2 regions of the Exiguobacterium sp. s125 genome follow, and region 2 is predicted to be linked to the other one. Evidence: riboswitches for the same ligand, from Rfam matches in the RefSeq annotation. Region 2 holds a riboswitch; the other holds the start of a gene.
What was found. Region 2 has a riboswitch for FMN ahead of ribD (bifunctional diaminohydroxyphosphoribosylaminopyrimidine deaminase/5-amino-6-(5-phosphoribosylamino)uracil reductase RibD). Riboswitches for the same ligand answer to the same signal wherever they lie in the genome.
Positions count from the first base shown of each region.

Region 1 (15,243 bases), on a different contig from region 2:
GCAACTGATGACGTTCATGGAAGAAGTCGAAACGAATCAGTTTGAACAGTTAAAAGTCCGTGGACTCGGTTTTCGCGGGAAATTGATGGGGAAAATGCATTACGCAGGACGTGACTCCGTTTTAGCCACACTGGACGAGTCGGCGCACTACACGGTCGCGATGCCAGACATGTTTACGTTTGGACCTCTCTTCCCAGCAATCAAAGACATGCCGAAACAGTATTTCATGCCGGAGCTTTTACGAGATTTGCTATTTAACCGGCTATCGGAGAAGTCAGAATTCACTGAATTGCATGCCCCTAAACGATAATTGTTTGGTATACTGAAACAGAAAATAAATGACTTTTTTGGGGGATGAAGGGGGAAGTGTATTTATGGCTAGAGGAGAGATTCAACGGAAACCAGAATGGCTAAAAATCAAGTTGAATACGAACGAGACCTACACAGAGCTTAAGAGTATGATGCGAGAAAAAAAGCTACATACTGTCTGTGAGGAAGCGAAGTGTCCGAACATCCATGAATGTTGGGCCGTTCGCCGGACAGCGACGTTTATGATTCTTGGGAGTATCTGTACACGGGCTTGCCGTTTTTGTGCTGTGACGACAGGACGTCCGAATGAACTCGATTTAGAAGAGCCGACACGTGTCGCAGAATCGGTTCGTCTGATGAACTTGAAACATGCAGTCATCACGGCAGTAGCACGTGACGACCTGAATGACTTCGGGGCAGGAGTTTACGCCGAAACGGTCCGTGAAGTACGACGGATGAACCCGGAGACATCGATTGAAGTCTTGCCATCTGATATGGGTGGAAACTTTGATGCGCTCCAAACCTTGATTGAAGCGAAACCGGACATCATGAACCATAACATCGAGACGGTTCGACGCTTGACACCGACGGTCCGCGCAAAAGCAACGTATGACCGGACACTCGAATTCCTTCGCCGTTCAAAAGAGCTTGCTCCCGAAATCCCGACGAAATCAAGTTTGATGTTAGGACTTGGTGAAACGTGGGAAGAGATTTTACAGACGATGGATGATCTTCGTGCGAACGACGTCGATATCATGACAATCGGTCAGTATCTTCAACCGACGAAAAAACACCTGGATGTCATCAAATACTATACACCACAAGAATTTGCTGAACTAAAACAAATTGCGCTTGGCAAAGGCTTCTCACACTGTGAAGCCGGTCCACTCGTCCGCTCTTCTTATCATGCGGATGAACAAGTCAACGCAGCGAAAAAAAATAAAGCTGCTTTACCAATCGATTGAGTAAATGAAACCGTCTCAGTAGCCGACTGGGACGGTTTTTCGTCTGCGCGGAGATTCGTTTTCAGAAATGAATATGCTATGATAATAGGAGCAGGGGGTGGAAAAATGATACAAGTCAATCGCGAACGATATGAAATCGTCGAAGAAAAGCGTGAAGGTTTCAATGAGGAAGCTTTCATCGGACGATTCAGTGATGTCCTCGAAAAATATGATTACATCGTCGGAGATTGGGGGCACGGTCAACTTCGACTACGTGGCTTCTATAATGACGATCACATCAAGGCGACGTTTGATACGAAGATTTCGCATGTTGCGGATTATTTATATGAATACTGTAATTTCGGCTGTGCTTATTTCATCGTCAAGCGGATGGAGCCGGTAGAAGGAGAAGAAGCACCACCTCGCTTCGACGGATCTTCGGCCAATACGTTGAAGCTTAAACGTAAATTTTCTCCGACTGAAGAAGCATAGTAATCAAAAAGACATATTTAAAAGCGTTTCTGATGGGCTGATTTCGGCTATTACTATAAGTATCACGTACCTATAGGGGGAACCATACATGAGAATCGTCGGGATTTATAAAACTGTGCCAGAAATCGTTAGTGCTGTTCATGATTTGCGTGTCGCCGGAGTCATTTCAACGGACTTAAAAGTCGTTGCCCATGACCGCTATGATTTAGATCAAATCGAAGACATGGCAGATTTGCATAATCACCAAACGTCAACGAAGCTGTCGCAAGAAGAGCATATGAACCTATGGCATGAGATCAAAGGGATCTTCAAAAAGAAAGAAGCTGCTTCGACGACGCATACAGATGTGTTGCAAGCGAGTGGCTTAAGTAAAGAAGATGTCGACCGTGCAAACAAAGCAGTCGAAGACCATCAATTCGTCTTGCTCGTCGGGGACGAGGCAGATCAGCATTCAGAGCGTAAAGCTCATGATGATTCAGACAATACGAATGTGTTCAGTGGACCGAATACACTGAATGAACGCAATGATCGTCTCCTCTAAAATGCTTAAAAAGCAGCTCCATCCTTCACGGATGGAGCTGCTTTTTTTCATGTGAGACCAATGTATTCACTTAAATACCGTTCGAGTTCATCAGCTGCGTCTTCTTCGAGGTCGAAGGCATGAGCGATATAACCCGGTTCGTCAAAATCATCGGCACCGATGATTGCGAAGCGGTTCGAGAGTAAATTCAGCACTAAAATCTTTCCGAAAAAATGTTCCGAGTGCGTGATTGCTAAATCGAACCGGCTCGTTTCACCAATCCAGCAAATAAACCGTGTTTTCGTTTGTTCGACATCATCATATAAAAAATCGCGTTCTTCCATCATGACGTGTAAAGTCCCTCATTTCCTAGTCTCTTTTCAGATTAAAGGGTTTGGGGAACATTTTGCAAGTACGGTTTGCGCGACAGACTGTGTTCCGCGATGACTTTACGTATGGTCCGTGTTTTTGAGCGCATGACGAGCGACGTCGTCTCTACGATATCGTCCGTGATGAACTTGACCCCGTCGAGCATTTCACCGGTCGTGACACCTGTCGCCGCGAAGATACAATCGTCACTCTTGATTAAGTCGTCGAGCGTCAATAATTGTAACGGATCAGCAAGTCCCATCCGAATGACACGGGCCGTCTCTTCGTCGTCCATCGGGTGCAAGCGTGCCTGCATGTCGCCACCCATTGCTTTAACAGCAGCAGCGGTGATGACGCCTTCCGGTGCACCGCCCGTTCCGATGAAGATGTCGATGCCTGTTGCCGGTGAAAGGGGGGCAATTCCGGCAGAAACATCGCCGTCCTCGAATAACCGGACGCGGGCGCCCATCCGCATAGCGGCTTCGCGGAAGTGGTCGTGACGGGGGCGGTCTTGCATGATGACCGTCACGTCTTCAATCCGTTTATTGTTCAGTTCAGCTGCCTTTTCAATGATGACTTCGAGTGGATCGTCGAGCGAGACATGTCCTTTTAAGTTCGGACCGACCGTTAATTTATCCATGTACATATCAGGAGCATGCAAGAGTGCGCCTTGGTCTGCGACAGCGATGACGACCATGGCGTTACCGAGTCCTTTTGCGACGATGTTCGTGCCTTCGAGCGGATCGACTGCGATGTCGACGATCGGACCATTTGTCGTGCCGAGTTGTTCGCCGATGAACAGCATCGGTGCTTCATCGAGTTCACCTTCTCCGATGACGACTGTTCCTGTCATATTGACCGTATTCAAGACTTCACGCATCGCTGTCGTTGCGGCATCATCTGCCTCGTTCTTTTTCCCACGACCAATCCATTTTGCAGATGCGAGGGCAGCAGCCTCTGTTGCGCGGACGATTTCTAATGCAAGTTCCCGTTCCATGTATAAATAACCTCCAAGTCACTTAATGTGACATACTATTTTGGGTAAAAATCTAAATTGAGGATAACACATTGAGGAATGTGATGCAAATGGCGTTTCTGCTTTTCATGGACCGCCGATAGGTCTAAAATGGAAGATGTGAGGGGGAATGCTAGATGTATTTCGTGAATCGGGAAAAGATTGAACAAACGGTGATTTGTTTCGAGACAGCGCTTCGTCAAAGCAAAGAGTTAACGGGGGATGCGGTGACGACAGCTTTAGCGTTGGAACGGATCGGGTTTTTAGTCATCGAAAGTATCATTGATATCGGAAATAGTATGATTGATGGTTTCATCATGCGTGATCCGGGAAGTTATGAAGATATCGTATTGATTTTAGAAGACGAGCGGGTGATTGACGCAGAACTCGCGACGAGCTTAAAACGAATCGTCGCACTGCGGACACCGATCGTCCGTGAGTTTACGAAGTCGAGTACAGCAGAAGTCCGGACGGTCTTGAGCGAAGAAGAAATAGAGCTTCGTCGATTTCCGTCCGCGGTCCGTCAATACTTAGAGACAGAACTCGGACCCGTCTCGGCATTTTTACCAAACGAGGAGTGAGTCAGGATGAAAGCGAAAGGTTATTTATTCGATTTAGACGGCACGATGTATAACGGAACAGAACCTGTTCAAGAAGCCGTTGATTTTGTCAATCGCTTGCAAGCAGAAGGCGTGCCGTACCTGTTCGTGACGAACAATGCATCGATGACAGCAGAAGCCGTCGCTGAAAAACTACGCGGCATGGGCGTTCATTCCGATGCAGGACATGTCTTAACGAGTGCGATGGCGACAGGTCGCTACATCGCAGAACTCGACCCAGGTGCAAACGTCTATGCAATCGGTGAACACGGGTTGCTCGATGCCTTAGAACAACAAGGACTTCAAGTCGTTGCCGATGAGCATGCGGATTACGTCGTCATCGGACTCGATCGTCAAATCACGTATGAGAAGTTAGCAATCGGTGCACTGGCGATTCGGGCAGGAGCACGATTCATCTCGACGAACGGCGATATCGCAATTCCGACAGAACGCGGCTTCTTACCAGGAAACGGTGCCTTGACGTCGGTTTTACGCGTGACGACAGAAAAAGAGCCGTTTTATATCGGGAAACCGGAACCGGTCATGGTCAACATCGCTGCTGAAATGATTGGTCTTGCGAAGGAAGATGTCATCATGGTTGGTGACAACTACCATACGGATATCTTATTCGGAATCAATGGTGGGATTCGGACGATGCATGTCAACTCGGGTGTTCATACGCCTGTCTTTATTCAAGGGCAGGATGTTCAGCCGACGTACATGGTCGATTCGCTTGCCGAGTGGATTTTATAACCATAAAAACCCCCCGACGACGGATGTCATCGGGGGTTTTTTTCGAATTAGAAGACTTGTTCTACTTCAACGACGCCAGCTACTTCTTCAAGCAGGGCACGTTCGATACCAGCCTTCAATGTGATTGTCGAACTTGGGCAACTGCCGCAAGCTCCCATCAAACGAAGTTTAACGATACCATCTTCAACATCTACGAGCTCAACGTCTCCTCCATCACGAAGAAGGAACGGACGCAATTTTTCGAGGACTTCATTCACTTGATCAAACATTTCCATGCGTAAACACATCCTTTCTTATAAATTCATTGTAACAGGGTTGAAAAATGTTCTCAATCTGGAAAACTTGTATACTGAGAAAGAGTAAACGGAAGAAGGGGGATATCTGATGGAAATCAAGGTATATGGGGCAGCTGTGACGTGTCCGAGCTGTGTCGGGGCACCGAGTTCGGAAGAGACGTTCAGCTGGTTACAGGCTGTACTTGGACGGAAATATGAAACGGAGTTAACATTTGTTTACGTCGATTTTGAACAGGCGACGACACGTGACAGTTGGGTGGATGCTTTAAAAGACGACGAATATTTTTACCCACTCGTCTTACTCGATGGCGAAATGATTGACGAAGGGTATGTTCAACTGAAAAAAGTCACGCGTGCGATTGATCTGAAATTGAATCAGGCTGCGCAGTAAACTTCATTGACGTTTAAAAATCCCCAAAGTACCTAAGCGGACTTTGGGGGTTTCAGCGTGTAGACAAAGTAGTATGGGGTGATCAAAGCTTGTTTCTTCTTCGTTGCTTTCCTCGGGCGAGGCGCAAGCCCCTTGATCCTGGCGGACAACGAGCAGGGTCTTGCCTGCCTCTTGGCAGCGCGAAAAAACGCGCTTTTTCCCGCAGGAGTCAACGAAATGAAAAGCTTTTTAGGCCGGTGTAAGAAAAGGTGAGGAGAAAGCAGAGGCATGTAAGCCTCTTTACTCTACATAAGTGGTGTATACAGCCTAAAATCCCCAAAGCGCCTAAATGGACTTTGGGGATTTTGCGTTTATTTAATCTTTTTATGTTTCCATAAGACACCTGATTTTAGAAGGCGTGGCACTTTTCCCGTCAGGGCCTGTTTACCCATGACGATTCCGAATCCATCTGATTTTCCGAGTGACCCGAGCATGCCGCGTAATTTGATTTCCGGTAATTTCGGAAGTTTTTTTCCGGCCCATTTCGCTTCAAGGACATCAACGACTTGATCCGCTTGATGCTCTGCGAGCTGTCCGCTTGGTGCATACGGGAGGCTCGCGCAATCACCGATGACGAACAAGTTATCGTATTCCGGAACGTGATGATGCTCCGCTAGTTTAATCCGTCCGCCGCTATCTGCTTCAAATCCGAGGTCACGGACAACTTTGACGGGTTGCGTTCCGGCTGTCCAAATCGTTAAGTTCGTCGGATAGACGTCCTCACCGTTGCGGACATCATCTGCTGTGACAAGGGTGACGTTCGAATTGTTGATGACATCGACGTCATGCTCCTCGAACCATTCCTGAACGTAAGAGGATACTTTATCAGATAAGAACGATAGGACAGATGGACCACGATCGAATAAACGAATCTTCAAGTCCTTGCGACTTTCGTGGAGTTCACTTGCCAGTTCAACACCCGAGAGACCGGCACCGACAATCGAGACCGTCGCGCCGGGCGACAGTCCACAAATCGCTTGATGCGTTTTGCGTGACTCTTCGAGTGTCTGAATGCTATAAGTAAACTCTTGAGCACCCGGTATGTTATGGTATTTATCTTCGCAACCTAATGCGATGATGAGATCGTCATAAAAAAGTTCTGTCCCGTCTTGCAAGAACACAGAATTCGTCTCTGGCGAGATGTTAACGACATGTCCATATTTATATGTGAGATGTTTCCCCTCCGGAAATTCAATCCGGACATCACGATCGGATAATGTACCTGCTGCAAGAGCGTAATACTCGGTCTTTAGTGCGTGATACGGCAATCGATCGACAAGCGTCACGGCGACCTCTTCATCTTTGAAGCGTTCACAAATTCGCATTCCGCCATATCCGCCACCTAAAACGACTAGTTGCTTCATAACTTAAAATCCCCCTTAGTTCCCCTAAATCAGTCTGACCTTGTATAATACGACAAGAGGAAGGTAAATTCCTGCTTAAAGGAGGAAAAAAAGTGAATCCCATTATTGAATTTTGTATCAGTAACTTAGCGGCAGGGACCCAAGTCGTCATGTCACAACTCGAACGCGACCCGAATGTCGATGTCGTCGAGTATGGTTGTCTTGGCTACTGCGGCATCTGCTCGCTTGACCATTTTTGTCTTGTTGACGGCCAGACCGTCATCGGAGAGACACCGGAAGAACTGTTAGAAAACATCTACGCTAAAATCGAAGAAAATGAACTCTAAAAAAATCCCCCACCTCAAATGAAGTGGGGGATTTTGTCGGTCGGCGGGCGCGCCTAGGACTTATGCAGCTTGTTGACGACGGTTGATCCAAGGTTTTAATTTTAAGAACAGCGGAATGAAGAGTGCTGAGATGAAGAGGGCCTTGATGATGTTGAACGGCAAGATACCAGCGATGATCGTTGTCCATTTGACAGCCGGATCAAGCATGTAGTCCATCCCGAAGAACCAAGCATATGCCGGGAGGATCAAAACATAGTTGAGAATCGCAAGTCCAAGTGCCATGGTAATTGTTCCTGCGACTAAGCCGGTTGCAAGACCTTGCGTTGATTTCTTTTTATGGTAGAACCAGCTGACAGGAAGAATGAAAGCAACACCCGCTGCAAAGTTTGCAAGTTCGCCGACCGGAACACCGCTTCCGCGGAAAATATAATAGAGAACGTTCTTCAATGCTTCGACGATTACACCCGCTACCGGTGAGAACATGATAGCAGCAATCAACGCCGGGACATCACTGAAGTCGATTTTTAAATAGTTCGGTAAAAAGGGTAGTGGGAAGTTGAGTAACATAAGAACAAATGAAATTGAACCTAACATTGAGAGTGTGACCATTTTTTGAGTGCGTTTCATACGAGTAAAATCTCCTTTTTTTCGTTCCTCTCGATGAAGTATTGGCATGACTGCGTCCAAAATAAACCCCCGTTGAATAAGATTCAACAGGGGAGAAGTCCGCAATAAAATAAGCCTATCCGAAATGTGCAAAATCGGAATAAGTCTATATACATGCCGCCATCTTCTCCCATCCAGACTATACTGTCGGCTCCTGAGTCACACAGAATCAGCAAATAGCGCCCTATTCGCTCGCGGGCTTCAGACAATGGTCTGTTTACCGCCGGTCGGGAATTTCACCCTGCCCTGAAGATGGAACGATTTAATTTTTTTGATACAATTCATTTATACAACGAATTCAAGATAGTTTCAAGCAACTAGGTTTCGAATCCGCATGAAATTGCGTATACTATAGAAAAAGGGAAGGTGATTACATGATCCAATTAACAGAAGCAGCTGCTCTTCAAGTCAAAGAGATGATGCAACAAGCGCCGGACGATGAAAGAAATCTCCGCATGCTCGTTCAAGGTGGCGGATGCAGTGGTCTCTCCTACGGAATGGGTTTCGATAGCCAAAAGGAGACGGACCTGACATTTGAGCAACATGGTGTCAATGTCATCGTCAATGAAAAAGACTATCCGGTCGTCAAAGGATTAGAAATTGACTATAAACAATCGATGCTCGGTGGCGGATTCACAATCACGAATCCGAATGCAATCGCGACATGCGGCTGCGGGACATCATTTAGAACAGCGACGAACGCCGGGACACCCGGTGGTTGCTAACTCACAACGTGGACCTCAGAGTCCGCGTTTTTTTGTTTTTTCGTGAGATACAGGATTTTAAGAATCGGGTAGAGAAGACAGTAGGGCAACGGAATGAGTACGTCATCATTAAGGAGGACTATCGATGCGAAAAGTGTTGATTTTTGGTGGGACACGTTATTTTGGAAGACGGCTGGCATTACGACTCGCTGACGCCGGCGATGATGTGACGCTCGTCACACGGGGGGAACATACGCCACCTGTCGCGAAGGGCTTGACATTCTTTAAAGGGGACCGGACGTCAAGCAGTACGATGAAAGATTTAGGGAGTCAAAACTGGGATATCATCTACGACAATATTTGTTTTAATCCATATCAAGCAAAACTTGCCGTCGATGCATTCGAAGGAAAGGTCGGACGCTACATCTTAACGTCGACGATGTCCGTCTATGACGGGGGAGGAGCAAATCTTTCAGAGCGGGATTTCAATCCGTTTCCCGGGAAATATGACTTGGAACAGGAACATGATTACGGGGAAGGAAAGCGCCAAGCAGAAAGTTATTTCTTTCAACGGGCGACATTTCCTGTTATCGCCGTTCGCTTCCCGGTCGTCTTAGGACCGGATGATTACACGGAACGTCTCGTCTTCCATGTGAAACGTGCGCTCGCAGGGACTCCTGTGGTGGCTGAAAACCTCTATGCGAAAATGGGATATATCTCAAGCTATGAAGCGGCCTCGTTCCTTGAATGGTGTGGTCGTTCGACGATGACAGGACCGATCAATGCAGCGAGTGACGGGGTGTTATCGATTCAAGATTTGATGGATAAGATTGACCGTGTCGCAGGAACGGAATCAACGTTCGCGACGACGGGCGACGATGAATCACCACTGGCGCCAGAACGTGATTTCTACATGGATACGTCAGCAGCGAAAAAAGCCGGCTATTTATTCCAACACGTCGACGAGTGGCTCGATCGACTCATTGAAGAGGAGGTACGAAATCACAAATGATTACGTTAGTAAAACCGTCCGTCCATCTCGAAACGGAGTATTTAGACTTTTTGGCAGAATGGGAACAATCCGGGGAACCGATTGTCCCGAGTGTCGTCAGCAAAACTTTTTTACCCCTCGCTGACTTTTTAGAGGAGCAGGAACAAGAGGCATTGACGGCTCCAGAGAACTGGGTGACGCACTCGACCTATTGGTTTTACGACGGGAAACAAATCGTCGGTGCTGTGAACTTCCGTCATGACTTAAACGATGGTTTAAAACAAATCGGGGGTCATATCGGATACGGGATTCGGCCGAGCGCCCGGAAGCGCGGTTACGCGACGGAAGGTCTGCGTCAAGCACTTGAAGTCGCAAAAGAACGTGGACTAGAATCGGTCTTGATTACGTGCAGTGCAGACAACATCGCGTCAGGACGTGTCATCGAAGCGAACGGCGGAGAAGAACTGGAGTCATTTATGAAAGAAGACGGGTCACGTGTACGACGATTCAATGTCCCGCTGTCTTAACATCATTCTAATCATCCTACTTTGATTAGGATGATTTTTAATTTGAGGGAGGGGGTTTCGAGATGCAGATACGGCGAGCGACGTTAGACGACGCTGAAGCAATCGCCACCGTCCACGTTTCAGCGTGGCAAGAGACATACCGCGGTATCATTCCTGACGACTACCTCGATCAGTTGTCGACAGAAAAGCGTGCCGCTGCATGGCGGGAATTGTTAGTTGATGGACTTGTTTTTGTTGCTGTCGACGCAAAAGGTTTGATTGGTTTTGCCCACGGCAAGCAAAATCAAACAGAATCGACAGAAGGGGAACTGTCAGCGATCTATTTGTTGCGTTCGTATCAAGGGCGCGGAATCGGTCGCGCCTTAGTCAACCGTGTCGTCCGTCAGTTGGAGGAACATGGTGTTACGTCACTCATCATTGCCGTGCTCGCGGATAATCCGGCCTGCCACTTTTATGAACGACTCGGAGGTATCCGTGTTTCCGGGTGTGTGATCGAACGGGGTGGGAAAGAACTGGAGGAACACCTTTACCGGATTGATTTACCCCTCTCCTTTTCGTAACGAAGGAAGCGGAAATCAGTCGGGTTTCGTTTGGGAAAACTACGAAAAAAGAAGCGTTCCTTCGATTTACACCGAGGAAACGCTTCTTCATGTCCATTAATGATTTTTTACTTTTTCGAACAGGCTGGTCGAGTGTTGTGGATGACGGGCGGACGGATCGACGAGTAGTTTCGCTTGATTGACAGCAATCGGTGCTTCACCGAAGCCGGTCGCAATCAATTTGACACGACCGTCGTACGTCGCGATGTCACCACAGGCAAAGATGCCGGGGATCGCCGTCTCCATTTTCGAATTGACGCGAATCGAATTGCGTTCAAACTCGACTTCCCATTCTTTTAACGGGCCGAGCGACGAAACGAAACCGAAGTTGCAGACGACGTCATCTGCCCCGACGACGACGACTTCTTCCGTTTCCGCATGTTTGAACGTCAGAGTTTCGATACTCTCTTCACCGGTAACGGATTCGAGCGTATACGGTGTCATGACATTGACGGATGAGTTGTGGAGCAGTTCGACTGAATGTTCATGTGCACGGAACTTATCGCGACGGTGAACGAGCGTGACGGATTTCGCGATCGGCTCAAGCATCAATGACCAGTCGACAGCGGAATCGCCACCACCGAGTAAGACGACTTGACGATCTTTGAAGCGATCCATTTCATTGACGAAATAGTGCAAGTTACTCGTTTCGAACCGTTCAGCATCGGCAACACCAAGTGGACGGGCAGCGAACGAGCCGTTACCTGCCGTCAAGATGACGGTCTTCGTGAAGTGTTCTCCTTTGTTCGTCACGAGGCGGATGATTCCGTCTTCGAGGCGCTCGTAGGCGACGACCGTTTCGCCGAGGACATACGTCGGGTCGAATTCATTTGCTTGTTCAAGCAAACGATCGACTAAATCCTGAGCTTTGACTTTCGGGAAGCCGGCAATATCATATATATATTTCTCGGGATAAAGCGTCGCCAGTTGCCCACCGAGTTGGGGGAGACTTTCGATGACTTTCGTCTTCATCTGACGCATCCCTGAATAAAACGCGGTGAACAATCCGACTGGACCGCCCCCGATAATCGTGACATCATATGGTTGGTACATCTGATTCCCTCCTATAGTTGGATACTCCTATTATATAGGTAGGAGGGGCGGGTGTTGCAAGTACGGGAAATCTTACATTTTTTTCAGCATTTCTAGAATTTTCTTTTGCAATCCGTCAGAAAAAGTGTTTCAATAAGCTTATAGACATGTGAACATTATTTGAACAAAGTTTTTGAGCATTTATTTGTAATTGAATGTGAAGAAAATCACAACAAAACTACCATTCGTAAGGAGTATCAGAACATGAACACACCTAACATTGTTATTCTTGGAGCCGGCTACGGTGGATTGATCACAGCAGTCAACCTTCAAAAGAAACTTGGCGTCGATCAAGCCAACATCACATTGATCAACAAACACGACTATCATTACCAAACTACTTGGTTACATGAACCTGCGGCAGGTACGATGTCAGCAGAACAAGCGCGCATCTATATCAATGATGTCATCAATCCTTCACGCGTCAAACTCGTTAAAGGGATTGTTGAAAAAGTCGATACGGCAAGCAACACAGTGAAACTTCAAGACGGTGGAGCTGTTCCTTACGATTACGTCGTCGTTGCACTCGGTGGCGTTCCAGAGACTTTCGGAATCAAAGGATTGAAAGAGAACGCTCTAACGATCAGCTCATTGAACAGTGTCCGGAAAATCAAAGAACACATCGACTATTCATTCGCAGAATACAAAACGACTGGTTCAACGGATCGTTCACTTCTGACGATCGTCGTCGGTGGAGCTGGATTTACAGGAATCGAGTTCATGGGTGAGCTCGTCAACCGGATTCCAGAGCTTTGTAAACAATACGATATCCCACGCGAACTCGTGCGTGTCGTCAATATCGAGGCAGCTCCGACTGTCCTTCCTGGATTTGATGCAGATCTCGTCAACTACGCACACAAATGGCTTGAGCGCCAAGGGATCGAGTTCAAACTCGGTAACGGCATCAAGGAATGTGGTCCTGGAACGGTTACGTTTGGTCCACTCCAAGGTGATACAACAGAAACGATTGAAGCGAACACAATCATTTGGACAGGTGGCGTCAGTGGGAACCCGGTCGTTGCGGCATCAGGTTTCGAAGCAATGCGTAACCGTGTTGTCGTCGAGGAAGATCTTCGTGTCCCTGGACATGACAATGTCTTCATGATTGGTGACTGTTCAGCAGTCATGGACCCAAGTTCAAACCGTCCATACCCGCCAACAGCACAAATCGCGACACAACAAGCGCATAAAGTCGCTGAAAACATTTCAGCACTCATCGGTGGACGTGAAACATCGACGTTCACATATGAAAATAAAGGAACAGTCGCATCACTTGGTCATAAAGATGGGATCGGTATGGTCTTCGGTAAGAAGATTTATGGTCGTAACGCATCATTCATGAAAAAAGTCATCGACAACAAACATTTCCTTGAACTGAAGAAAATTGGTCTTGCGATCAAAAAAGGTAAATTCTAAGTTCACCTTTTAGGCAAATGTACACTCGTGCATTTGCCTTTTTTGTCGGTTATACTAGACGAAGAGATTTAAAGGGGGAACATTATGCATATTATCCAAGCCGTGATCGGGAGTGTACTTTATCTCGTCATGTTCTTTAGTATTGGTTTTATCTTAAACATGTTGTTACGTAGCACATGGATTATGCTCGTCTTATATCCGGTCATCATCATCATGATGATTGATAATCAGTCGACGCTTGAATATTTTACGAATGCGAAAAAAGCAATTCCAGCGTTAGGTGATCGAATCATGGGTTTGCAGACAGCGGACGTTACGATGTTTGCGGCAGGACTTGCCGGTATCATCATTGCCGGAATGTCGATTCGTTTCCTGCGTAAAAGTGGTTACCAAATGTTTTAAAGCCTACTTGAGTAAGTAGGCTTTTTTAGTGCGTGGAAACACGTTATAATAAAAACAGTGTCTTTAAAAAATGTGTAAGAGCAGATAGGGTTGAGAGCGAATGGATAAACAAATGTACCACGTTATCAAAGTCTTGAATAATAATGTCGTCATTTGTTCGACTGGTGCAAATCAGGAAGTCATTATCCTCGCAAAAGGGATTGGCTTCGGACGGAAGCCAGGCGATCAACTGACGGATCTTGAAAAATTAGAAAAAGTCTATACCTTGAAGGATAAAGAAGAGCAAGACCAATATAAAGCACTCGTCGGGCATTTAGATGAAAATTTCGTCGCCTTGATGAATGATATCGTCTCGATGATTGAAACGCGGTTCGGTAAGCGCGTTGATGAACATATCCATATCGGACTGACGGATCATTTGACGTTTACGTTCAAGCGGCTCGAACAAGGGATGGAGGTCACGAATCCCTTTTTAGCGGAAACGGAAGCTTTGTATCCGGAAGAATATGCGCTTGCTGAGGAAATCGTTGAATTTATCAGTGCCGAGATGAATTTTTATCTTCCGCCGGCAGAAACAGGATTCATCGCACTCCATATTCATTCGGCGACGAACTTTAAAGATGTGCTCGAAGTCAATCGTCATCATCAACTCGTCGGATTAATTGCGAGTCATATCGAGCAACGGCTAGAAATTAAAATCGATCGAAAATCGTTGGATTATAAGCGTTTAATTCGCCATCTCCGCTCGGCGATTGAAAGGGTTTCCAATGGGGAGTACCTAGAGGCGCCAGAAAAAGTAGAAAAGCTATTGCGTGAAGAATATCCCCTGTGCTATGATACTGCTTGGGAGCTGATGTCCATCATGGAACGTCAGTTGAAGAAAGCGGTACCGCGCGGTGAGGCGACGTATCTTACGATGCATCTGCAACGCTTAGTGCAGTACGATTTAGGTAAATGACCGCACGGACTACGTGTTACTGATACGATCAGGCATGAGTGGGAAGTCGGACAAAATAGTTTATTTCCGTTAGATTCATTTCGCGGGATAAGTGTATTTTGTTCTACAATCCGCTCGTGCCTGATTTTTTTCTGTAAAAATCGGTCGGATGTCTGACTTTTTTCAACCTGTCATTGGTATTATTCATTATTCCTAGATTTTAGATTAAGAGGAGGAAACACACATGTTCAAACAGATTTTCGCTGTTCTTCAACGTGTCGGTAAAGCGTTAATGCTTCCTGTTGCGATTTTGCCAGCTGCCGGGATCTTACTTGGATTCGGTAACGCGATGCAAAATCCGAACTTGACGTCAAAACTCGAGTTCTTAAAAAATGATGCGATCATCAAGGTTGCAAAATTGATGGAAGCAGCCGGGGATATCATCTTCGGTAACTTAGCACTCTTATTCGCGGTCGGTGTCGCGATTGGTTT
Region 1 covers NZ_JACSMI010000001.1:316,155-331,397, forward strand. Annotated here, with positions in the region: gene KNQ05_RS01500 (bifunctional metallophosphatase/5'-nucleotidase) at 1-310, shown strand, start outside; gene lipA (lipoyl synthase) at 375-1,274, shown strand; gene KNQ05_RS01510 (YutD family protein) at 1,380-1,745, shown strand; gene KNQ05_RS01515 (general stress protein) at 1,834-2,286, shown strand; gene KNQ05_RS01520 (DUF3055 domain-containing protein) at 2,334-2,612, opposite strand; gene glpX (class II fructose-bisphosphatase) at 2,651-3,631, opposite strand; gene KNQ05_RS01530 (DUF86 domain-containing protein) at 3,787-4,230, shown strand; gene KNQ05_RS01535 (TIGR01457 family HAD-type hydrolase) at 4,237-5,001, shown strand; gene KNQ05_RS01540 (NifU family protein) at 5,049-5,276, opposite strand; gene KNQ05_RS01545 (DUF1462 family protein) at 5,386-5,688, shown strand; gene KNQ05_RS01550 (NAD(P)/FAD-dependent oxidoreductase) at 6,039-7,091, opposite strand; gene KNQ05_RS01555 (YuzB family protein) at 7,184-7,417, shown strand; gene KNQ05_RS01560 (ECF transporter S component) at 7,478-8,044, opposite strand; FMN riboswitch at 8,202-8,341, opposite strand; gene KNQ05_RS01565 (HesB/IscA family protein) at 8,458-8,808, shown strand; gene KNQ05_RS01570 (NAD-dependent epimerase/dehydratase family protein) at 8,933-9,799, shown strand; gene KNQ05_RS01575 (GNAT family N-acetyltransferase) at 9,796-10,305, shown strand; gene KNQ05_RS01580 (GNAT family N-acetyltransferase) at 10,368-10,865, shown strand; gene KNQ05_RS01585 (NAD(P)/FAD-dependent oxidoreductase) at 10,962-11,957, opposite strand; gene KNQ05_RS01590 (NAD(P)/FAD-dependent oxidoreductase) at 12,201-13,412, shown strand; gene KNQ05_RS01595 (YuiB family protein) at 13,497-13,814, shown strand; gene glcT (glucose PTS transporter transcription antiterminator GlcT) at 13,915-14,772, shown strand; gene ptsG (glucose-specific PTS transporter subunit IIBC) at 14,996-15,243, shown strand, end outside.
Region 1: another riboswitch for FMN. It lies ahead of KNQ05_RS01560 (ECF transporter S component); the one in region 2 lies ahead of ribD (bifunctional diaminohydroxyphosphoribosylaminopyrimidine deaminase/5-amino-6-(5-phosphoribosylamino)uracil reductase RibD).

Region 2 (15,243 bases):
TCGAGACGACTTCAAGTCCTTCAATATTGTACGGTACGCTCAACTGGTTAAGAAGGCGCCCGGTCCGGGTTCTCGCCCCTTCTTCCGACACGATATGACGGAGAATGACCGTGAATTCATCGCCCCCTTGTCGGGCGACGACGTCTTCGATTTCTGTCGCGCGGCGTAAGCGTTCTGCGACTTGAATCAGCAATTGATCGCCGATGTGATGTCCAAACGAGTCATTCACGAGTTTAAAATCGTTTAAGTCGATGAAGCAAAGAATGATCGTTTCTTGACTTTGTTCTTGCTCGACTAAATGATGTAACATCTCTTCGAAGTACTTTCGATTGACCGCTTTCGTCAAATGGTCATAGTACGCAAGCTGATGGATTTTCAATTCATTTTTCCGCATGTCTGTTATGTCACGACCGATGCCGAACAAACCAACAAGTCGTTTTCGGACACGAATCGGAATTGTCGTCACGCTGAGCAGGACATTGTTGCCACCTTCCTTTCGAAACACCGTCTCGAATTGTTCAGCGCTCATCTTATCTTGATCCGCCATGGCAGAAGTGCCTTGTCCAAGCAATTGATCGTACGACCGACCAATCAACTCGCTCTCACAATGTTCCGTCAGTTTTTCGAATGATGGGTTCGCACTTTCAATTTGTCCTTTCAAATCAAGAGAATAAACGGCATCCGGATGATACGTAAAGAGTGATTCATAACGTTCCTTACTCTCTTCCAACTCGTCCGCCTTATGGTGGATTTCTTGAATTAATTGATGGTTACTTAAAATCATTAAAATTTGCCGGACTAAAATTAAGAGAATCGTCACCCCGCAACCAATCATCAATCCATTTAAGGCATCTCCCCGTTGCGCATAAAACAGCATTGTTGAGAACAATAGAAGTACGAGGAAATACGGTAAAAATAACCGCCCGAGATGCAAGGATTGCCTTTCTTCCTGCTCGACTCGGATATGTTCCATCGTCACTTCTCCCGCGTGACCGGAAATCGCGACTAACAATAAACTTAAAATGAATAACGGATCAATCGCTGCGGTGTTCTCATACCCATGGATGGTCGTCATATATAAAAAAATGGTATCGGCGATAATCTGAATTAATATTCCGATTAATAAAAAGGAAAAACAGGTCGGTCGTGTGACAGTTTGTCGTTTTTCGATTAAGAAGTAGATGCTGATGACACAAAACAGCAACACGACATCATTCATCGGATACGCGAACGCGACGAAGTTTTCCGCTGTCGACGCTTGCCCATCTGCTAAAGAAGGACGAACCAAGAAAAACCAGCTGTATGTCACAGCGACAGTCATGACGATTAAAATATCAAACACGAATCGAATCAATTGGTGTTTCGTCACGTATTTTCGAATCAAATGAAGAAATGCCATAAAGAAAAAGAACGATTGCAACATATAAAAAGGGTCCGGCAGACCGGGAAAAGGAACGGCAACCTGTTGGATATTTTCATAAGACATCCAAATCAGTTCCGCGATCAGATAACTTCCTGTTCCGAAAGCAAGATAGAGAAAAAACCGGCCTTGGTCCCGACCATTCGTTCGATATGTGTGCAGTAAGAATAATGTTGCAGCTATACAGCCTATGATAGAAAAAATGTTATTCCCCCACGATGCCAGTTCCGGTCGATCGGCATAAAACCAGATCCAACTATAATAGCTCAAACTAAATAAAAGAACGCCGTACACGTAATGAATCCGCTTCATGTTCATTCGCCCCCCTTTCTTCCAAACCTCTAAGTTTTCCGTACTTTTATTATTATACGGTGGTTATACCATCCCGTGTATCCGTGACCATGAATTATTGATAAAAACCAAAAAAATTTCTATCGCATGTAAGAGGGGCGCGACCTCAAAAAGGAATCGCTCATTTCACGCGCTTTCCTGCAGGAGTCGCGTGAAACGAGTGATTCCTTTTGAACGATTTAACAGGTGGCGGATTGACTTTTACGTCTGTCCCCGTTTTACATCCGATAGAGAAACATTACTGAAAGCTGCGTAACAAGTTCGCCATCTCGATGGCAGAGACCGCCGACTCATACCCTTTGTTCCCTGCTTTCGTGCCGGCCCGTTCGACCGCTTGTTCAATCGAGTCCGTCGTCAATACACCGAAGATGATCGGAACACCCGTCTCACGCGACGCACCGGCAACACCTTTCGCGACTTCATTGCAGACATAATCGTAATGCGACGTCGCACCGCGGATGACGGCACCGAGTGTGATGATGGCATCATACTTACCGCTTTTCGCCAGTTTCTCCGCGACGAGCGGAATCTCGAATGCGCCCGGCACCCACGCCGTATCGACGCTATCCGCTTCGACACCGTGACGACGGAAGGCATCGTTTGCTCCTCCGACTAATTTAGAAGTGATCAATTCATTGAAACGTGCTGCGACGATCGCAACCCGGAGTCCTTCGCCCGTTAAAAATCCTTCGTATACCATCTTATTTTCCTCCTTCGAGATCGAGCAGATGCCCGAGCTTCGTCTGTTTGGTTTTGAGATACTGGTGGTTTTCTAAACTTGCCGGTACTTCATGCGGAACCCGCTCAAGCACAGTGATGCCGTATGTTTCGAGCGCTTGCTGTTTATCCGGGTTATTCGTCATCAAACGGATTTTCGTGACACCGAGGTCCTGAAGCATCGCTGCTGCGACGGCGTAGTCGCGTAAGTCGGCTGCGAATCCGAGCGCATGGTTCGCCTCGACCGTATCGAGTCCTTGTTCTTGGAGCTCATAGGCTTTCAGCTTCGCCATCAGACCAATCCCCCGCCCTTCTTGCCGCAAGTAGAGGACAGCACCACCTTCTTGTTCAATCCGGTCGAGCGCCGCGTCGAGTTGCGGACCGCAGTCACACCGTTTTGATCCGAAGACGTCACCCGTCAGACATTCGGAATGAACGCGGACGAGCATCCCGTCTTCTGCTTCACCTGATAGCACCGTGACATGTTCCTTGGCGTCAGGTGTCGTATAACCAAGCATCCGAAACGCCCCGTGCGTCGTCGGTAACAAGACTTCCGCTTCACGGCGGACAGAGCGCTCGAGATAGCGGACGAGAGCATCGATCGTAATCATTTTTAAATCATGTTCTGCTTTATACGTCACTAAATCATCAACCCGTGCCATCGTCCCGTCGTCTAAAATGATTTCACAGATGACGGCCGCTTCGGCGCTTCCCGCGAGCCGTGCCAAATCAATCCCTGCTTCCGTATGACCACGCCGGACGCGGACGCCGCCTTCGTTTGCGATCAACGGAAAGATGTGTCCGGGACGCTTGAACTGCTTTGGACCATCCGTCAACATCCGCTGAATCGTCATTGCCCGTTCCGCTGCACTGATGCCGGTTTTCGCATCTTCATGATCAATGCTGATCGTAAAAGCCGTTCCGTGCGGATCCGTGTTGACATCTGTCATCGGCCGGAGTTCGAGTCGTGTTGCGATATCCGGACTGACCGGGACACAGACGAGTCCTTTGCCGTAAGTGATCATGAAGTTAATCATCTCGGGTGTCGCATGTTCCGCAAGTAACACGAGATCCCCTTCGTTCTCACGGTTTTCATCGTCACAGACGATGATCGGTCGTCCGCGTTTTAAGTCATCCACTGCTTCTTCAATCGAATCAAATCCGTTCATCATACTTCGCCTCCTAAAAATGCCGACCAGTCCGTTTTCGCATCCTTCTGCGTAAAGTGATAGAGATGTTTCGCCATCAAGTCACATTCGATATTGACGAGGGCACCCGTCTGCAAGCGATCGAACGTCGTGACTTGGCGTGAATGGGGAATCAATGAAATCGTCACCGCGTCGTTTCCGACATGTTGCAGCGTCAGGCTCGTCCCATTAATCGCAATCGATCCTTTCGGAATACAGTACTTGCTCCAGTCGCCTGCCTCAAAACGGTATTCCATCGCTTCACCGTCCGGTCGCCGGCTGAGAAACCGAGCCGTTCCGTCGATATGACCGCTGACGAAGTGACCGCCGAACCGTCCATTCGCCGGCATCGCGCGTTCGAGTTGAACGGCTGCTCCGACCCGTAACGTCTGCAGCGACGTCGCTCGGATCGTCTCATGGACGGCATCGGCCGTGAATCCGCTCTTCGTCATCGCCGTCACCGTCAAACAAATCCCATCAACGGCAATGCTGTCGCCAATCTTTGTTCCGTCAAGCACTGCTGTCGCTTCAATTTCGAGCGCCAGCCCGTTCGGACGGGGGACTTTCCGTTTTATTGTGCCGAGTTCTTCAATCAATCCGGTAAACATGTCATCCTCTCCTTTCGTACATACTGGAGATGGACGTCTTGTCCGATTTGGTTCATTTTCACTAAATCAAAACGGTCTTCGATGTCCTGTTCCGTCGTCAGAGACTTGGTCCCACTGAAGAGGGACGGTGCCTGATAGAGTTCGATCGTATCCACGAGATCCGCTTCTAAAAATGCGGATTGAATCGTGGGACCACCTTCAATCAACAGACTGCGAATACCTTGTTCATATAAAAGTTCGAGGATTTGGTCCGGTGTCGCATACGTCCCGACGAAAACCGTCACGTTCGCCCGTTCGCTTGTTCGTGGCTGTTCCGTCAGCCAGTACGTCGGATTCAAGCCATCGTTTAAGACTTGGAATGTTTCAGTCAGGCGCCCGCGGCGATCGACAATGACACGGACCGGTTCGATGCCGGTCGAACTGCGCAACGTCAGTGCCGGGTCATCGATGATCACCGTGTCGCTTCCGACGAGAATCGCGTCGTGTATCCCGCGTAACTGCCGTCCGTCAGCACGTGCCGCTTCCGAAGTGATAAAGCGTTGTTCACCCGTCGCAATCGTCCCGTTCATCGTTTGGGCGACTTTCACTGTGACATGCGGACGTTTTCGTTCAATCGCCGTCCAAAATGGTTCATACAGTGCCACTGCCTCGTCTTTTAGTAGACCGACTTCGACGTCAATCCCCGCCTGACGGAGACGTGTGATACCGCTTCCTGCGACGAGCGCGTGGCGGTCCTCTGTCGCGATAAAAACACGATTGATTCCTGCTTCGAGGATTGCTTCCGTACACGGCGGTGTTTTGCCGTGATGATTGCACGGTTCGAGTGTCACGTAGAGATCGGCTCCGCGTGCTGCTTCACCTGCCATGAGGAGCGCTTCGACTTCGGCATGGGGTCCTCCCGCATAACGGTGGGCCCCAAAACCAACAATCCGCCCCTGTTTGACGATGACGCAGCCGACACTCGGATTCGGGCTCGTTTGACCGTTTAACATGTGTGCTAGTTGCATCGCATAACTCATGAATGTTTCCATTTTTTCCGCTCCTTTCAATAAAAAAGACGCCTCCTGTAAAAGGGGCGTCGTGATTGAAGGATTGACGAAATAAGCGTCTCGCGTTTCTGTTTTTACACATACAGAAACAGACCTTTCCCTGAAAACATTTTTTCAGAAAATGGCAGCAAGCGCATTGTTTCGTCCTTCTCCCATCCGGACTTTACCGTCGGCCCTGGAGTCTCACCAAGTCAGCCACAGTGCGTACACTGCAGGTCGCGGGCTCATCGATTTATCAATCGCATCACCGCCGGTTGGGATTTTCACCCTACCCCGAAGAACTGGTTATTGAGTTATACAGCTCAAGACTAGCACAGGTCATTCTAAAATACAAAATGAATTGTATTTCATTCTCTTTTTTTAGGAAAACATCAAAAAAAGGACCCTTCTCTTAAAAGAAAAGGATCCTTCCATCTGCACTAAGGCAGAATCCGCTCCGCTCATCTTTCAGACAAACGTCTGACGGAATTGGCACAGTACGACGTAAGAAGTCTGTTGCCGAGGTTTCGTAGGGCCAGTCCCTCCACCTCTCTCGATAAGTGCTACGGTATGAAGTTCATATGTGTGATGTTTCAAGTCGTTCTTATGTCGTGAATCTAATGCTTACACTACGGGGATTCCTTTCTCAAGTCAACCATATTTTCAAAATTAAACCAAATTACCCAGTTTATCAATTTCGACTTCTTTTTGACGTCTTGACAACGTATTTCAATCAATGCTATCCTCTTCACAATGATTATTCCGACAATTCCTATACGATATATCAAGAGTGGGCGAGAGATCTGGCTCTACGAACCCACGGCAACCTGCAACATGCAAGGTGCTCCGACCAGCAAAGCCGATGCTTTGGATGATACCTACGAGAATCTCGTAGTGCGCCTAAAGCACTACGAGTTTTTTAATAGAAGGAGGAACCCTTTATGAATTCATCATCACCCGTCCTGTTTGGCGCAGAAGCTTTTTTGGTTGAACGAGGTCCAATCGGTATTTTACTGTCTCACGGTTTTAACGCAACCCCTCAAAGCGTCCGTACTGTCGGAGAGCAGTTTGCCGCCCAAGGGTTTACCGTGTATGCCCCGCGTCTCGACGGACACGGGACGAGCATCCGTGATTTCGAAGCGTCGACTGCTGAAGATTGGAAACAAAGCCTCCGCCAAGGGTTCGACGTCTTAACCAATCATTGTTCGTCCATTTTCATCGCCGGACAATCGATGGGTGCGACACTTGCCCTTGCACTCGTCGCGGAAGGATTACCTGCTGACGGATTGATTACGATCAATGCAGCGTTAGCGATTCCTGCCTATGAAGCATTATCTTTTGAAGACTGTCCACGCTACTTAAAAGAAAGTACCCCAGACATTAAACGTGAAGCGTTTGAAATCATCTATGACCAGGTCCCTGTCGTCTGCGCATCGGAACTTTTGACCTTGATTGACCAGACACGTCCACTCTTACCAGCCATCGAGATTCCAACACTTATTTTATATTCTGCCGAAGACCATGTCGTCCCGCCTGAAAGTTCGGATTACCTTTATCAAGTCATCGGTTCGACGGACAAACGGAGCTATTGCCTGCTTGACTCCTATCATGTCGCGACCCTCGATTATGATCAAGAAACGATTGTCCGCGAGGCAACACACTTTGTACACCAATATAGTCGTTTGACCCACACCGGTTGATGTCTTTCCTGCGCAAAAGCAAGGGATGAAGACTGTTTCGATGCGTGTTTCAAGCATCGACTAAGCCGTCCAGAACAATATGAATGCGCAAAAAAAATGGCCGATGCTCCCTTGAAACGATGGGAGTATCGGCCATTTGATTGATGTGGTCCTGACTGATGAATCAGTCCTTCGTTTACTTCATCAGTTCTGTTGCTGTTTCTTCCATTGTTGCAGGGCTTGCGATTTCCCCGGCACTTCATGGCAGTGGCGGCAACGCGGCTCATACGACTCTGACGCGCCGACTAAAATGATTGGATCATTGTAGTTGGCAGGTCGACCGTCGATTAAACGTTGCGTCCGCGATGCCGGGTCACCGCACGACAGGCAGATCGCCTGCAGTTTCGTGACGAACTCTGCCCGTGCGAGAAGTTCCGGCATCTTACCGAATGGTTCCGCCCGGAAGTCTTGATCGAGTCCGGCACAGATGACACGTTTTCCGTCCTGCGCGAGGGCCTCGATGACATCGACGATTTCATCATCAAAGAACTGAACTTCGTCAATCGCGACCACTTGTGTCTCTTGTGCGACTGCCGCGTACACGTCACGGCTCGTCGCCATCGGTACCGCGATGACAGAGTTGCCGACGTGCGAGACGACATGTTCTTCATGATAACGGTCGTCGATTGCCGGTTTAAACACTTGGACCGGCAACTTCCCGTACTGAGCCCGGCGAACGCGTCGAATCAATTCTTCCGACTTACCAGAGAACATACTTCCGCAAATCACTTCAATCCAACCATACTGATTTATTACATGCATCATTGCAGACACCGTCCTCTAAAATTAGTCACTTTAACGAGTATAGCCCGAATCGAATATAAGGAAAAGAGTTGACTTCTCGAAATCAAAAATCCATCCGTTCATTCCCATGATTCCCCACCTTGTCGTTTTAACCAGTCCTCATTTCCTGTACACTATAGAAGAAGAATTTATGAAGGAAGGTGTTCCCGATCCATCACATATTACATGAAGTGCTTCATCAATATGGTTCATTCGGACTTGCGATCCTTCTAGCCGGGGGGATCATCGGGCTTCCTGTTCCGGATGAAACGTTACTGATCATGTCCGGTTTTTGGATGCATCAAGGCAATTTACCCTTAATCGGAACGATTCTCGCCGCTTACGCCGGAAGCTGTATCGGGATGACGATCAGCTACCTGCTTGGTCTGAAACTCGGAATGCCGTTGCTTCATCGAATCGGACCGAAGTTTCGCATTTCTGAAAAACACATTGTCACGGCAGAAGCCGGCTTTCTTCGTTACGGCAAGTCGGTCTTGATTATCGGTTACTACATACCTGGCCTTCGCCAACTGTCCGCTTTTTTTGCCGGTGTTTCGAAGATGCCGTTTCGGGTTTTCGCCGTCTATGCGTATACCGGGGCTTTGATTTGGATTAGTGTCTTTCTCGGCGCAGGTTTTTTCCTCGGCCGACATTTTTCCTTCAGTCGTCTCTTCGAACAATTCGCGACAAATCCTGACTTGCTCCCGTATATCACCGGCATTGCCGGCGCAATCGGCTCATCGTTCGTGTTGAAGACTTACCTGACCTATCGCGCCCAGTTCAGTCTATACAAAAACAGCCTGCTCCAGTGATGGAGACAGGCTGTTTTTTAATGGATAGGTCGCAATTACTTGCGGCCGTATTTTTTGTTGAAGCGATCGACACGACCGTCTGCAGCGTTGAACTTTTGACGACCAGTGTAGAATGGGTGCGAGTCCGAAGACACATCCACGCGGATGAGTGGGTACTCGTTTCCATCTTCCCAAGTGATTGTTTCGTTCGAAGAACGAGTAGAACCAGTTAAGAATTTGTACTCAGTAGTTGAATCCATAAATACAACTTTGTTGTAGTTTGGGTGAATTCCTTGTTTCATGGTTGATTTCTCTCCTTCCGCCCTGGTTCATTTGCTGAGCCAGAGTAAGTTACCTTCCTATACTAAACGATTTTTCATCGTCTCGCAATACCTATTTTCAAGTCGGTGTATCTGTTTTGATCGTCCGTGGTTTAGCTGCTGCCCGGCGAATCGGCTTCTTCTTTTCCTTCAACAGTTCAACGAAGAATTCTTCATTATTTTTCGTATCCTTAATCTTGCGCAAGAAACTGTCGACGAACTCGTTTGATTCATTCATCGTCCGACGAATCGTCCACAACGCATCGAGTTGATCTTTCGGTAGGAGCAACTCTTCTTTCCGTGTGCCGGATTTCCGGATATCGATCGCCGGGAAGATGCGACGCTCTGATAGTTTCCGGTCAAGATGAAGCTCCATGTTGCCGGTCCCTTTAAATTCTTCATAGATGACATCGTCCATCCGTGAACCGGTCTCAACGAGTGCTGTCGCGAGAATCGTCAAACTGCCGCCATGTTCGATGTTCCGTGCTGCTCCGAAGAAACGTTTCGGTTTATGGAAGGCAGCCGGGTCAATCCCCCCTGATAAGGTCCGTCCGCTTTGCGGGACGGTCAGGTTATAGGCACGCGTCAGACGTGTGATCGAGTCCATCAAGATGACGACATCTTTTTTATGCTCGACGAGACGCATCGCCCGCTCAAGGACGAGTTCTGAAATCCGGACGTGGTTATCCGGTGTCTCATCAAACGTCGAACTGACGACGTCTGCTCCCGGTACGGAACGTTCGATATCCGTCACTTCCTCCGGTCGTTCATCAATCAAAAGAATGATTAACTCAACATCCGGATGGTTGACTTGAATCGAATTCGCAATCTCTTTTAACAAGGACGTCTTCCCCGCCTTCGGTGGTGCGACAATCAATCCGCGTTGCCCGAATCCGACCGGCGCAATCATGTCCATGACACGAACCGACAGATGACGCGGTTCTGTTTCAAGACGCATTAAACGATCGGGGTAGATCGGTGTCAGCGCAGGGAAGAATAAACGGTTTCGTGCCGTGTCCGGCGCTTCTCCATTCACTGCTTCAACGCTCAATAAACCTTGGAAACGTTCATTTTCCTTCGGTGGCCGGACTTTTCCCGTGACGACATCTCCATTGCGAAGATTAAAACGACGAATTTGTGAAGCGGCGATGTAAATATCTTCAGAGGATTGTGAGTAGTTGATGGGACGAAGGAAGCCGAAACCACCATCGTTTTGCATCTGTGGATTGCCGGGGATGACTTCAAGCACCCCTTCGAGGAAGTAGAGACCGGTTGATTCTGCTTGTGCTTTTAAAATCTTGAACATTAACTCACGCTTTCGCGCTTCCCGGTATTGCGGAACATTTTTTGCTTTCGCAATTTCATATAGATCCTTCAATGTCAGATTACCGAGTTGGGCAAGTGTATAGGAACGTTCTGGTTTATCGGTTTTTTCAGTTGGCATATGCATTCACCTATTCTTTATAAATTCAACAGCAAAGTTCTGTAACGTATTTAATGATAAAGCAAAAAAATCTTTTGTGAATTAAAGGTATCACATATCTACCACTTTCGTCGTGATTTAGCGAATGGAAATTTCTTCTTTGTAATATTCCACGATATTATTGCAGTTATATTACAGAAAAGCGGTATTTTGTAGCGGAACTGAAAAAACGTTTTCACACGACCGCATGCTAAGATATTCCTGCAGAGAAAAACTTACAAAGTCGTAAGGATGACTGCCTAAACAAACACTCAATGATTTCATTATATAACTCGGTCACATAAATTTTAATTAAAATGGAGGAATTCACATATGAAACGTTTTCTAGCATCGGTCGCGACAGCCGCATTAGTGGTTTCAGGTTTTGCGTCAGTGGGAACAGGTAAAGTTGAAGCTGCTACAATTACTAAAGTCAAAATCATGGATAACGGATTACGCGTTCGTTCAGGTGCCTCTACAAAATCTTCAATCGTCGGTAAAGTTAACGCAGGTCAAACATTCCGTTATAAAGGAAAGTCAGGTAGCTGGACGAAGATTTATTACGGTGGGAAAACACGTTACGTGTACACGAAGTATACAAAAACATACAAGAAAAAAACATCAACTTCAACAGCTAAGAAAACAACGACTTCTTCTTCAACACGTACAAAGATCTTAAGCGAAGCAGCAAAACATAAAGGTACGCCTTACGTCTGGGGCGGTACAACAACACGCGGTTTTGATTGCTCTGGTTTCACAAGCTACGTTTATAAGAAAGCAGCTGGAAAAACACTTCCACGCTCGTCTTCTTCACAATACTCTTCATCTAAGAAAGTCAGCGTCTCAAGCGTTCAACCGGGAGATCTCGTCTTCTTCTCACACGGTAGCGGCATCCAACACGTTGGTATCGCGACAAGCAAGACAAGCATGGTCAACTCGGAAACGGGTGGCGTTAAATACTCAAGCTTCAAATCAGGATACTGGGGTTCACGTCTCGTCGGAGCCGGTTCTTACCTTTAATCCAAACACGATCGACCAAGCGGTTGAGCATCGGCTCAATCGCTTTTTTGTTTGTTCTGCGCTATCGTCTAGTTAATACCCTTTTTCTATCAATTCAATCCACGAAACAGGAGCGTGATCCTATGTACGTATTGATTACAGGAGCCTCAGCAGGCATCGGTCGCGAGCTCGCACGGTTACATGGCATGCAAGGAGATCATCTGCTGCTCGTCGGGCGCAATGCCGAAAAACTGTTCGAGACGAAGTATCTCGTCGAACAAGAAGGAGGAACGGCTGAGGTCTATCCTTACGACATCGGACAGCCCCTCCACATCGAAGCCCTCCTTCGGGCGACAAAAGATGATTCGGTCGATCTCTTAATCAACAATGCCGGTTTCGGATTATTTGGTGAGTTTCTCGAAACCGAACTTTCACGTGAACTGAACATGATTGATGTCAACATCCGGGCCCTGACTCATCTGACAAAAGCTTATGCACAGCGGATGCGGGACCAAGGTATACAAGGTCGGATCGTACAGATCGCTTCGACGGCAGCATTTCAAGCCGGTCCGTTCCTAGCCGTCTATTATGCAACAAAAGCCTACGTCTTAAGTTTTTCCGAAGCTTTAGCAGAGGAACTCGCGCCTTACGGCATTCAAGTCACGGCGGTTTGTCCCGGTGCGACCCATACCGATTTCGAAGCGACGGCCGGCCTGTCTGCTTCCCGTTTGTTTAAACGCCCCGGCATCATGGATGCGCCAACCGTCGCTAAGCTATCCTTCGATGGATACATGCAAGGCAAGACGCTGGTGATTCCTGGTGCAAGCAATGCCTTCTATGTTTTCCTGACGCGGCTCTTACCACGTCAAACACTCACAAAGATGAGCGCTTCCGTCCAAGCACCGTTGAAAGAATAGTTGGTTCACAAAAGAAAAAGACCTTTCCGAAAAAATCGGAAAGGTCTTTCTTTGTTTTGCTCAGTTTCATGCATTACTTGATGACGAGCTTCGGTTTCTTTTTGAACGAGTGATGTCCTTCGACGAAACGAACGGTTCCTGATTTTGCGCGCATGACGACAGAGTGCGTTTGTCCACCTTGTCCGGAGAACTGAACACCTTTCATCAGCTCACTGTCCGTTACGCCCGTTGCAGCAAAGATACAGTCATCTCCTGAAACAAGATCGTCCATCATGAGGATTCTTGACGGATCTTCAATCCCCATCTTTTTACAGCGTGCGACTTCCGCCTCGTCTGCCGGAAGCAGACGGCCTTGGAGTTCACCGCCTAGACACTTAAGTGCAACGGCTGCAAGCACACCTTCAGGCGCTCCGCCTGAACCGAGCAGTAAATCAATCCCTGTATGCGGGAATGCGGTATTGATTGCCGCTGCGACATCGCCGTCACCAATCAAGCGAATCCGTGCTCCCGTTGCCCGAATCCGTTGAATGACTTCTTCATGACGTTCACGATCAAGAATCGAGACGACGACGTCTTCGATGTCTTTATTTTTAGCTTTCGCGACAGCGGCGATGTTTTCTTCAATCGTCGCATCTAAGCTGACGTGACCTGCCGCTTCCGGACCGACAGCAATTTTATCCATATACATGTCCGGTGCATGGAGCAAATCGCCGGCATCTGCAACAGCGAGTACGGCAAGCGCACCCCATGTTCCTTTTGCGACGATGTTCGTTCCTTCAAGCGGGTCGACGGCAACATCGAGTCGTGGGCCATATCCATTTCCAAGCTTTTCTCCAATGTAGAGCATCGGTGCTTCATCCATCTCACCTTCGCCAATGACGACCGTTCCCTTCATCGGGATCGTATCGAAGACATCACGCATTGCGCTCGTCGCCGCGTCATCTGCCTCATTCTTCAAACCTTTCCCCATCCAGCGGGCAGAGGCAAGTGCCGCCGCCTCTGTTACGCGTACAAGTTCCATTGATAGACTTCTTTCCATGTGTATGTCCCCTCTCTTTTGCTAAAAATCGGTCAGACCGTTTCGCGCCATACGAGGGCCCCGAGCCCTTTTAACTTTTCATCGAACCGTTCATAACTTTGATCGATGAGTTCAGCATGATGCAACAACGTTTCGCCTGAAGCGAGCATTCCACTTAGAACGAGTGCTGCCGCGCCACGCGGATCTTTCGCCTCGAGTTCTGCCCCAAACAACGTTTCACCACCGCGGATGATGATGGAAGCAGCATCTTCATGCGTAATCCGTGCACTCAGGCGACGCATTTCTTGGACGTGACGGAAACGTTGGGGGTACAGCTTATCAACAACGATGCTCGCACCCTTCGCTTGCAAAAGCGCCGCTGAGATGATTGGTTGCATGTCACTCGGAAACCCACCGTAATGGAAAACCCTGATATCGACCGGTTTCATTTCCCCGATTGAAGCCGTGACTGCATCGTCTGCGACTTCAACCTTCGCACCGAACCGTTCGAGCTTTTGAATGATGCTTTCAAGATGTAACGGAATGACGTTGTCGACCGTGACGCGTCCAAGGACGGCGCCCATCGTCAGAAACGTTCCCGCCTCCATCCGGTCAGGAATCAGTGTATGACGACAGCCTTGAAGCGATTTAATCCCTTTGATGCGAATTTCATCGGTCCCTGCACCTTTGACACTCGCTCCCATGTTCGTAAGCATCGTACTGACATCGATTACTTCCGGATCATAGGCGGCATTTTCAATCACTGTCGTTCCTTCAGCCATGACGGCGACGAGTAACGCACTGATTGTCGCACCGAAGGAAGGTAAATCAAGATAGATGCGGTTACCCTTCAACTCTTCGACACGCATGTAGTAAACACCTTGTTCGTTTCGCATCGAAACACCGAGACGCTCGAGTGCTTTAATGTGTAAATCAATCGGTCGAGGACCGATGGCATAGCCACCGGGTAAACCGACGACCCCCTGTTTAAATCGCGCTGCAAGAATGCTCATGAGGTAGATTGATCCACGTAATTTCCGTGTCTCCGCTCCCGTCAAAGGCATTGGTTCGACTTGACTCGGGTCAATCGTCACCATATCGCCTTGACGTGTCACGACGGCTCCAAGCGTCTCCATGATTTGGATCATCGTCGTAACGTCGCCAATGTCCGGCACACCCTCAAGTACGACTTGCTGATCCGTCAAGAGTGCGGCCGCGAGGCATGGAATCGCACTTTGTTTCGAACCGCTGATCAAGACCGTTCCTTCAAGGCGTTGTTGCCCTACGATATGCAAAATGTCCACTATCCATCAACCTTTCTTCACCATCTATTATTGCTGGGCTTTTTCCCAGTCCGCGAGAAACTTCTCGATTCCTTGAGTCGTCAATGGGTGGTGTGTCAACGACTCAATGACGTTGAACGGAATCGTCGCGATATCTGCACCTGCAAGTGCTGCATTCGTGACATGAATCGGATTACGAATCGATGCTGCAATGATTTGTGTCGGAATATCATGGACAACGAAGATTTGCGCAATCGTTTCGACGAGTCCCATTCCATCTTGCCCGATGTCATCGAGACGCCCGAGGAACGGCGAAACGTATGTCGCTCCAGCACGTGCTGCGAGAAGTGCCTGGTTCGGATTGAAAATCAATGTCACGTTCGTCGTAATTTTTTCTTTTGACAATGCTGCAACTGCTTCAAGACCAGCAGGTGTCATCGGAACCTTTACCGTAATGTTCGGTGCGATTTGTGCGAGTTCCTTCCCTTCACGAATCATTCCTTCTGCATCGAGTGCGATGACTTCCGCACTGACGGATACATCCCCGACGATTTCACAAATCTCACGGAGACGTGTATGGAAGTCGACGCCTTCTTTTGCGACGAGTGATGGATTTGTTG
Region 2 covers NZ_JACSMI010000007.1:65,409-80,651, reverse strand. Annotated here, with positions in the region: gene KNQ05_RS13960 (putative bifunctional diguanylate cyclase/phosphodiesterase) at 1-1,732, opposite strand, end outside; gene ribH (6,7-dimethyl-8-ribityllumazine synthase) at 2,010-2,471, opposite strand; gene ribB (3,4-dihydroxy-2-butanone-4-phosphate synthase) at 2,473-3,657, opposite strand; gene ribE (riboflavin synthase) at 3,657-4,283, opposite strand; gene ribD (bifunctional diaminohydroxyphosphoribosylaminopyrimidine deaminase/5-amino-6-(5-phosphoribosylamino)uracil reductase RibD) at 4,268-5,314, opposite strand; FMN riboswitch at 5,473-5,617, opposite strand; SAM riboswitch class I at 5,770-5,874, opposite strand; SAM riboswitch class I at 6,090-6,192, shown strand; gene KNQ05_RS13935 (alpha/beta hydrolase) at 6,253-7,011, shown strand; gene KNQ05_RS13930 (thymidine kinase) at 7,195-7,812, opposite strand; gene KNQ05_RS13925 (DedA family protein) at 7,995-8,645, shown strand; gene KNQ05_RS13920 (type B 50S ribosomal protein L31) at 8,681-8,926, opposite strand; gene rho (transcription termination factor Rho) at 9,024-10,388, opposite strand; gene KNQ05_RS13910 (C40 family peptidase) at 10,740-11,426, shown strand; gene KNQ05_RS13905 (SDR family NAD(P)-dependent oxidoreductase) at 11,549-12,322, shown strand; gene glpX (class II fructose-bisphosphatase) at 12,396-13,361, opposite strand; gene murA (UDP-N-acetylglucosamine 1-carboxyvinyltransferase) at 13,394-14,644, opposite strand; gene fsa (fructose-6-phosphate aldolase) at 14,672-15,243, opposite strand, start outside.